3 regions of the Photobacterium sp. WH24 genome follow, and region 3 is predicted to be linked to each of the others. Evidence: predicted binding sites of a transcription regulator. Region 3 holds the regulator's gene; each other region holds the start of a gene.
The links. Region 3 encodes MetJ, which represses methionine synthesis genes. Its sites were predicted from a motif close to TTAGACNTNTANANGTCTAA; they were not measured.

Region 1 (3,190 bases), on a different contig from region 3:
AAGAGTACACCGTTCAGGAATTCATCAACCAACTCCCAGAAGTGATCCAGATGGTCTTCACTCTCTTTAGAAAAGCCGATATAACGGGTCCAGTTGCCTATCATGATACCGGAGACCACCATAGCTAGCGGCCCGGACACATGAATAACATCGGCAAAAGCATAACCAGCCGTTGGGATTCCCAGAGTCAGCAGAAGTTCCATGGAGTGATCGTCTGTCGAACTGATCAGATAATGGAACAGCAGGCCGAGAACAAAACCATAGGTTATGCCACCAATGGCTTCCTGCAGGAAAAGATGGCCAACACCCAGCACAGTAGGTGCTTCATCACCAAAGGCGATGGTAAACAAAGTGACGAAGATGACCAGGCCAAATCCATCGTTAAACAGCGACTCACCTTCAATTTGTGTGGAGATGCGGCGCGGCGCGTGCAGTTTTTTTACTATCGCCAGCACGGCTATTGGGTCCGTCGGTGAAATTAATGCGCCGAACAGCAGGCAGTAAATCAGGTCTAACTGGATTCCCAGCATCTGGCATATCCACCAAAGGCTGCCACCGATGAAGAATGTGGAAAACAGTGTGGCCCCCAGAGCCAGAATGGTGATTTCCCATTTTTGATCTTCGAGATGTGGCAGCTTGATCCCTAAACCGCCAGCAAAAAGTAAGAAGCCTAAAATGCCTTTTAGCAGAAAGCTTTCGAAATCGATCTGACCCAGCTGTTCCGCAGCAATTTCTTCGAGGTGAAACCAGCCGTTGTGGCCTGCGATCACAATTCCGAGCGATAAAATAATAGCACCGGCTGTGATGGCGATAGTGGTTTGCATCTTGCCTATTTTGTGGTTAATAAAGGCAATAACCATCGCAGCGGCGGCGAGAAAACAGAGGGTACTGTATACCGACATCCTTGATCCTCATCTGTTGTTAAAGTGTTAAGCAAAAATTGTGACAAAATATAAATGCTCGGGCCTCTGATAGCCATAAAAACTTTAGGCTTACGCTTGGATAATAAGTTTTCGCAAACGATATATGGACGTCTAGATTTCCAATCAGGCTGTGATAGGATGTTAGCAGCTGATAGGTTTAAGTGTAAGGAAGTAAGCAGTGTCGAAGGGTACGGATTTATTACAAAAGCGACTTAAGGAACAGATCCTCATCATAGATGGGGGCATGGGCACCATGATCCAGAGCTACAAGCTGGATGAAGAGGATTACCGTGGTGAACGTTTTTCTGATTGGCATTCGGATCTTAAAGGCAATAACGATCTGCTGGTACTCTCCCAGCCGCAACTGATCAAGGATATTCACTCCGCTTATCTTGAAGCCGGCGCTGATATTCTTGAGACCAACACTTTCAACTCAACGACTATTGCCATGGCTGACTATGACATGGAGAGTCTGAGTGCCGAGATTAATTTCGAAGCGGCAAAGCTGGCTCGTCAGGCGGCTGATGAGTGGACGGCGAAAACACCGGACAAACCACGATTTGTAGCTGGTGTTCTCGGTCCGACTAACCGTACCTGTTCGATATCACCGGATGTGAACGATCCCGGTTTCAGGAACGTGTCGTTTGATCTATTGGTAGCAGCGTATTCCGAATCAACCCGCGCCCTGATAGCTGGCGGGTCCGATATCATCCTGATTGAAACTATTTTTGATACCCTGAATGCCAAAGCCTGTGCGTTTGCCGTGGATAAGGTCTTTGAAGAGCTGGGCGTGACTTTGCCTGTTATGATTTCAGGCACAATCACCGATGCCTCCGGCCGCACCTTATCAGGACAAACCACTGAAGCTTTTTACAATTCTCTGCGACACGTCAAACCTATTTCATTTGGCCTTAACTGTGCATTGGGTCCGGATGAGCTGCGTCAGTATGTGGAAGAATTATCACGTATTTCTGAGTGTGCGGTATCAGCGCACCCGAATGCCGGTCTGCCAAACGCATTCGGCGAGTATGACCTTGAAGCGACAGAAATGGCTGAGCATATCAAAGAATGGGCGGAGTCCGGCTTTCTGAACCTGGTGGGCGGTTGTTGTGGCACCACGCCAGAGCATATTCGTGAAATGGCCCGGGTGACGGAGAATGTAGCGCCACGTCCATTGCCTGAGATTCCTGTGGCCTGCCGTTTATCAGGGCTTGAGCCGCTAACCATTGAAAAAGACACTTTATTTGTCAATGTCGGTGAGCGGACCAATGTGACAGGTTCAGCCCGTTTCCGTAGGTTGATCAAAGAAGAGCTTTATGACGAAGCGCTGGAAGTGGCACGTCAGCAGGTGGAAGCCGGTGCTCAGATCATCGATATCAATATGGATGAAGGCATGCTGGATGCCGAAGCTGCCATGGTGCGCTTTCTGAACCTGTGTGCCTCTGAGCCTGAAATCTCCCGTGTCCCCATTATGATTGACTCATCCAAGTGGGAAATACTGGAAGCTGGCCTTAAGTGTGTGCAGGGTAAGCCAATTGTTAACTCAATATCTCTCAAAGAAGGTAAAGAGAGGTTTGTTGAACAGGCGAAACTGATTCGCCGCTATGGCGCAGCCGTGATTGTGATGGCGTTTGATGAAGTGGGTCAGGCCGATACCCGTGAGCGTAAGATAGAGATCTGTACCAATGCCTATCGCATTCTGGTTGATGAGGTGGGCTACCCGCCGGAAGATATCATTTTTGACCCGAACATTTTCGCAGTAGCTACCGGGATTGATGAGCACAATAACTACGCGGTTGATTTCATTGAAGCTGTAGGAGACATCAAGCGCACTCTGCCACATGCGATGGTGTCGGGTGGTGTTTCGAATGTGTCTTTCTCGTTCCGTGGTAATGATCCTGTGCGGGAAGCGATTCATGCCGTGTTCCTGTATCACTGTTTTAAAAATGGCATGGATATGGGCATTGTGAATGCCGGTCAGCTGGCCATTTACGATGACCTGGCAGACGAGTTACGCGAAGCCGTTGAAGACGTTGTATTGAATCGCCGGGATGACTCTACCGAGCGCTTGCTGGATCTTGCGGATAAGTACCGGGGCAGCGGCGAAGCGGTAGAAGATAAAACAGCCGCTGAATGGCGCGGCTGGCCGGTCGATAAACGCCTGTCCCATGCGCTGGTCAAAGGGATCACTGAGTTTATTGTTGAAGATACCGAAGAAGCCCGTCAGAACGCGGAAAAACCGTTAGAGGTGATTGAAGGGCCTTTGA
Region 2 (3,190 bases), on a different contig from region 3:
AGCCTGCTCACTATTTGACAATAAAAACATAAGTTTATATTTACCCCTGTATCAAAGGGAAAATACTGTCCTGATATTCTGACCCACCTGGCAGGCCATCAGAGTGATCACTATACAGATATAAAAAAACAGACACGTTTTGAGCGTGTCTGTTTTTGTGAACCTTAAAGATGCCGGACAGTTAGTTGCGGGCCGCTAACCAGGCCGGGACATCCGCGACACTGTCGAGCACAACCGATGCCAGTGCCTCCCCTTCTTGAGTGACTGGCTTACCGGTACGCACCAGAATTCTGGTGCCCACGTCAGCCGCTTGCGCCGCTGTCATATCATCGGTTTTATCGCCAATCATCACTGAACGGGCCATATCAATGTTCAGAAAATCGCGGGCTGAAATAAACATGCCTGGCTTGGGCTTGCGGCAATCACAATCTTGCAGATAATCGCCCTTTCCTTCTGTCGGGTGATGCGGGCAGTAATAGATGCCGTCAAATTCAACACCGTTATCGACAAAATTCCAGTCCATCCACTCTGTCAGGGTCAGGAATTCATCTTCGGTATACATGCCTCTGGCAATACCGGCCTGATTGGTCACCAGCACCAGAAGGTAACCCTGCTCTTTCAGTTTCTTGCAGGCGTCAAACACCCCTTCGATATATTCAAAATCGTCAACAGTATGGACATAGCCGTGATCAACGTTAATGACGCCGTCACGATCAATAAACACAGCAGGCTTAGCCAAGCGATCACCTAAAGATAGAAATCAAATTCGCTAAATTATGGCATGGCTGACACACGGAATCATCTCTTTATCCTCAGGCAGACTGGCTGACACTTTTCCGGCTGAATCGCAGTGTTTTATGATTTAGCCGTCTAGACGTAAAAATACCTATTGACTTAGCCATCTAGACACCCTAGCATCCACAACAGATGACACGGAAAAATTCCGATAACACAAGAAGATGACAAGGTCTATCGCTTAAACTACACACAAAAACACTAATGCAGGCGAAATTACGACCATAAAGCTATGCTGGTTTACAACACAGCAAGCAAGTTAAAAAAGCAGTAGCAGGACACAGCATGATAGAGATCAACAGGGTCAATAAAACCTTCAAAGTCGGGGATAAAGACATCCACGCCTTACGCGATATCAACCTCAGCATTGAGCAAGGCACAATTTTTGGTGTCATCGGTGCGTCCGGTGCGGGAAAAAGTACCCTGATACGTTGCGTTAACTTGCTTGAGAAGCCAACCTCAGGACACATCATTGTTGATGGTATCGATCTCACTCAGCTCTCTAATCAGGAATTAACACTGGCTCGCCGTAAAATCGGCATGATTTTCCAGCACTTCAATCTGTTATCGTCCCGCACCGTTTTCGACAATGTCGCGCTGCCGCTGGAACTGGCTGGCACGGATAAAGCGGAAGTCAAACGCAAAGTAACCGAATTGCTCAATCTGGTTGGTTTAGCTGACAAACATCAGTCCTACCCGTCAAACCTCAGCGGCGGACAAAAACAACGGGTGGCTATTGCCCGTGCCCTAGCCTCTGATCCTAAAGTTTTGTTGTGTGACGAAGCCACCAGCGCACTGGATCCGGCCACCACCCAGTCCATTCTTGAGTTACTGAAAGAAATCAATAATAAGCTGAACCTGACCATTTTGCTGATCACCCATGAAATGAACGTGGTGAAAAGCATCTGTTCAGAAGTAGCCATCATAGGCAACGGCGAGCTGGTCGAGAAAGGTCCGGTGGGTGATATCTTTGCCCATCCGAAAACAGAACTGGCACGTGAATTTATCCGTTCTACCTTAGATCTGTCGATACCGGAAGATTATAAAGCGCGCCTGGAAACAGAGCGTACAGAGACTAACTACCCTCTGATACGACTGGAATTCACCGGCGCTTCCGTGGATGCGCCACTGCTCAGTCAGGCATCGCGGCAGTTCGGTATTGATGCCAACATTCTGAGTGCCGACATGGACTATGCCGGCGGTGTGAAGTTCGGCCTGATGCTGGCGGAATTTTTTGGCTCTGAAGAAGCGACACAACAAGCCATCGCTTTCCTTCGCGAACACAAAGTAAATGTAGAGGTGCTGGGTTATGTTGCTTGATTCTATCGCCACCTGGTGGCAAACCAACGAACGCCTGATTGGTCTGCTGACGGACGCTTTAGGCGAAACACTGATGATGGTCTTCGCTTCCGGCCTGATTGGTTTCGCCATCGGCATTCCTGTGGGTGTCGCTCTGCACCTGACCAAGCCCAACGGCCTGCTGGCCAACCCGGGCTTTAATAAAGTGCTGGGTGGTGTGGTTAATATCGGCCGCTCCATCCCGTTCATTATTCTGCTGGTGGCCATTATTCCATTCACCCGCTTTGTGGTGGGCAGTTCCATCGGTACTGCGGCGGCCATTGTGCCACTGACAGTCGGCGCAATTCCCTTTATCGCCCGTCTGGTGGAAGGTGCACTGCTCGAAGTACCCAGCGGTCTGGTTGAAGCCGCGCAAGCTATGGGTGCCACGCCAGTGCAAATCATTCGCAAGGTACTGCTGCCGGAAGCGCTGCCGGGCATTATTAATGCCGTCACCATTACTCTGGTCACTCTGGTCAGCTACTCGGCCATGGCAGGTACAGTCGGCGGCGGCGGTTTAGGTGATGTCGGTATCCGCTATGGTTATCAGCGCTTTGACGGCACAGTCATGATGATCACTGTGATCATGCTGGTCGTGTTAGTACAGCTGATCCAGTCCGCCGGGGATCATCTGGTCCGCCGCGTCGACCACAGATAAGTTTGACGGGAACACAACAGAAAACTCACATCCGCCGGACATGGCTTGCCGGCGAAACCGATAAGTTACAGAAATACAACGACAACAAAGTACAGGGATTCCCTGAACAATAGGAGAAGTACAATGGCTCTGAATATTAAACATTTCTTTGCAGTCGCGGGTCTGGCGTCAGCTCTGGCACTGACTGGCTGTGGCGAAAAACAGGAATCTACCGCTGCTGCTGACAACAGCAAAATCAAAGTGGGTGTGATGGCCGGTGCAGAAGCGCAGGTAGCTGAAGTGGCCGCCAAAGAAGCCAAAGACAAGTATGGTCTGGACGTTGAGCTGATCACTTTCACCGACTATGTGTCACCTAACGCGGCGCTGGAAGAAGGCTCGATCGACGTTAACGCCTTCCAG
Region 3 (3,190 bases):
CAGTGTACCTTGCACAAGGGGTGAGGCAAAGCAAGACGACACTGCGATTGCAGGTTGATCTGTGTCGGCTGATTGATTATCATACGCCGCCTATTTGTCCAGCGCCTTTGGCCTGGCAGTATTTATTAACCACGTGTGGTGCCCGGCTTTGGATCGGGAGAGCGACACGGCCTTAGCTTAGAGGTTTCCCATGAAACAAGGTATCCACCCAGAATACACAGCTGTAAACGCAAAATGTTCTTGCGGCAACGCTTTTGTCTTTAATTCAACCATGAAAAAAGACATCAGCCTGGATGTGTGTGACAAATGTCACCCATTCTACACTGGTAAGCAGCGTCAAGTGAGCACCGGTGGCCGTATCGACAAATTCAACAAGCGTTTCGGCGCTCTGTCTAGCAAGTAATTGCTTTAAGACACTGTCGAGAAAAGGGACGCATATGCGTCCCTTTTTGCTATTTGCTGTTTCTTCCCGCCTTTAATGACTGATTTATTTGTAGTCATTGACTCCAACCTGTCATCCCCTGCATATCTTCTGGCCTGTCACGGTAATTGTCTTGGTATTACCAGCTTGTGCGAACTAGGATTTTGTGCTGCTATCGAATATGATTGATTGTTCAATACCGAACCGAACAGAACATCCATCCATTCAGGATTCTAATAATTATGTCTGAAGATTTTCGTCAACAAGCACTTCACTATCATGCTTACCCTGTCCCCGGGAAAATTTCGGTTGAACTAAGCAAGCCTGCCAATACAGTAGAAGATCTCGCTCTGGCCTACAGCCCTGGTGTGGCTGAGCCGGTGCGGGAAATCGCCCAGAATGCAGAGAATGTGTATAAGTACACAGGTAAAGGCAACATGGTTGCTGTGATTACCAATGGTACGGCCATTCTTGGCTTGGGTAACCTGGGGCCGTTGGCTTCTAAGCCGGTTATGGAAGGTAAGGCCCTGCTGTTCAAGCGTTTCGCTGGCCTGGATTCGATTGATATCGAAGTGAAACACCGTACCATCGACGAGTTCGTTGATACTGTGGCCAATATCGCCGATACCTTTGGTGGTATTAACCTGGAAGATATCAAAGCCCCCGATTGTTTTGAGATTGAAAAACGCCTGATCGAACGTTGCCAGGTGCCTGTGTTCCATGATGACCAGCACGGTACGGCAATTGTAACGGCAGCCGGTATGCTGAACGCACTGGAACTGCAGGGCAAAGATATCAAAGAAGCAGTGATCATCTGCCTGGGTGCCGGCGCAGCGGCCGTCGCCTGTATGGAACTGTTGATCAAATGCGGCGCGCAGCGTGAAAAAATCTACATGCTGGATCGCAAAGGTGTGATTCACACCCGTCGTGATGACATCAACGAGTATAAGCAACTGTTTGCCAACAACACAGATAAGCGCACCCTGGAAGATGTTATCGAAGGCGCGGATATCTTTGTCGGTGTCTCAGGCCCGGATCTGCTGGCCCCTGAGTCGCTGAAACTGATGGCTGACAAGCCGATCGTGTTTGCCTGCTCAAACCCGGATCCGGAAATTAAACCTGAGCTGGCCCATGCGGTTCGTAATGATTTGATCATGGGAACCGGCCGTTCGGATTATCCGAACCAGGTAAATAACGTCATTTGTTTCCCGTTTATCTTCCGTGGTGCGTTGGATGTGCGTGCCAGCGAGATTAACGATGAAATGAAACTGGCTGCGGTGAACGCTATCCGCGAACTGGCCAAAGAACCGGTGCCGGCAGAAGTTGTTAAAGCAGCAGGTGTGGATAAGCTGGAGTTCGGTCCGGACTATATTATCCCTAAACCTATGGATCCGCGTTTGTTGCCACGGGTTGCCAAAGCGGTTGCGGTCGCGGCTGTGGAATCTGGCGTTGCCCGTATCGAAATGCCTGTGGGTTACATGGAAGTGTAATGACACACAGTGTGTGCTTATGATTGAAAAAACCAGCCATATGGCTGGTTTTTTTTTATCTCAAGGCGTTATGTTGATTATTCGTTGATGTCTTCGTACTCAATACCCAGGCTGTCCATGATGGCCTTAGCTTCTGCCGGTAAATCGTCAGGGCGATCTTTGCGGATATCTTCATCCGTTGGCAGTGGCTGGCCGGTGTAGGCATGCAGGAATGCTTCGCACAGCAGTTCACTGTTGGTGGCGTGGCGAAGGTTATTTACCTGACGGCGGGTGCGTTCATCTGTGAGGATTTTCAACACCTTTAATGGGATAGAGACAGTGATTTTCTTGACCTGCTCATTTTTCTTGCCATGTTCCGCATAAGGGCTGATGTACTCACCGTTCCACTTTGCCATTGTTTACCTTCTCAGCGATATAGGGTTTTGAAATATTGTATGGGGGGAATTTTAGCGGCATTTACTGCCACAAGCAAAGACATATAGACGTCTAGAAGTGTTGACGTCTTTTTTAAATCTCGCTAAGGTTGAAGCATCTTACTCTCGTCGGCCTCTGGCCTGGTCCCGGAAACAAGGAAGCAAATTACATGAGTGACAAGAAAACAGCTACTATCGCTGTTCGCAGCGGCATTGAAACCGATCAGCAATTTCGTGCAGTGGTGCCACCTATTTACTTGACCTCAACCTATGGCTTCCCTGAATTAGGGACTTTACCTCAGTACGATTATTCCCGCTCGGGAAATCCCACCCGTAATTTACTGGCAGACACTCTGGCGGAACTGGAAGGCGGAGCGGGTGGTGTGGTGACCAGCTGTGGTACAGCGGCGATTAACCTGCTGGCAACGGCGCAGCTGGGGCCGGATGATCTGGTTGTGGCCCCCCATGACTGCTACGGCGGTACCTACCGCTTGTTCAATACCCGTGCCGGCAAAGGTGACTTCAAGGTGCTTTTTGTCGATCAGGGCAACCCTAAGGCACTGGCTGAAGCACTGGCCAGAAAACCTAAACTGGTGTGGGTTGAAACGCCGTCCAACCCCTTGTTGCGGGTGATTGACGTCGAGCAGCTGTGTTTGCAGGCGCATGACGCGGGAGCGCTGGTGGCGGTGGATAACACTTTCCTCTCGCCGGCGCTGCAGCAGCCTATCGCGCTGGGCGCAGACTTCGTGGTGCATTCCACCACTAAATATATCAATGGGCATTCCGATGTGGTTGGCGGGGTGCTGATTGCGAAAGACAGCGAGCACGCCGAGAACTTGTCCTGGTGGGCCAACTGTATCGGCGCC

Region 1: metH (methionine synthase) is a predicted target of MetJ. The motif match lies at 1,027-1,046, and genes of this name have one in related genera.
Region 2: metN (methionine ABC transporter ATP-binding protein MetN) is a predicted target of MetJ. The motif match lies at 863-882, and genes of this name have one in related genera.

What each region holds. Positions count from the first base shown of each region.
Region 1 is NZ_JAGSOZ010000005.1:266,002-269,191, reverse strand. It holds gene KCG43_RS08770 (sodium:proton antiporter) at 1-902, opposite strand, end outside; gene metH (methionine synthase) at 1,102-3,190, shown strand, end outside.
Region 2 is NZ_JAGSOZ010000016.1:6,034-9,223, forward strand. It holds gene gmhB (D-glycero-beta-D-manno-heptose 1,7-bisphosphate 7-phosphatase) at 182-739, opposite strand; gene metN (methionine ABC transporter ATP-binding protein MetN) at 1,081-2,115, shown strand; gene KCG43_RS16980 (methionine ABC transporter permease) at 2,105-2,791, shown strand; gene KCG43_RS16985 (MetQ/NlpA family lipoprotein) at 2,915-3,190, shown strand, end outside.
Region 3 is NZ_JAGSOZ010000006.1:59,336-62,525, reverse strand. It holds gene rpmE (50S ribosomal protein L31) at 191-403, shown strand; gene KCG43_RS09080 (malic enzyme-like NAD(P)-binding protein) at 664-1,911, shown strand; gene metJ (met regulon transcriptional regulator MetJ) at 1,989-2,306, opposite strand; gene KCG43_RS09070 (O-succinylhomoserine (thiol)-lyase) at 2,495-3,190, shown strand, end outside.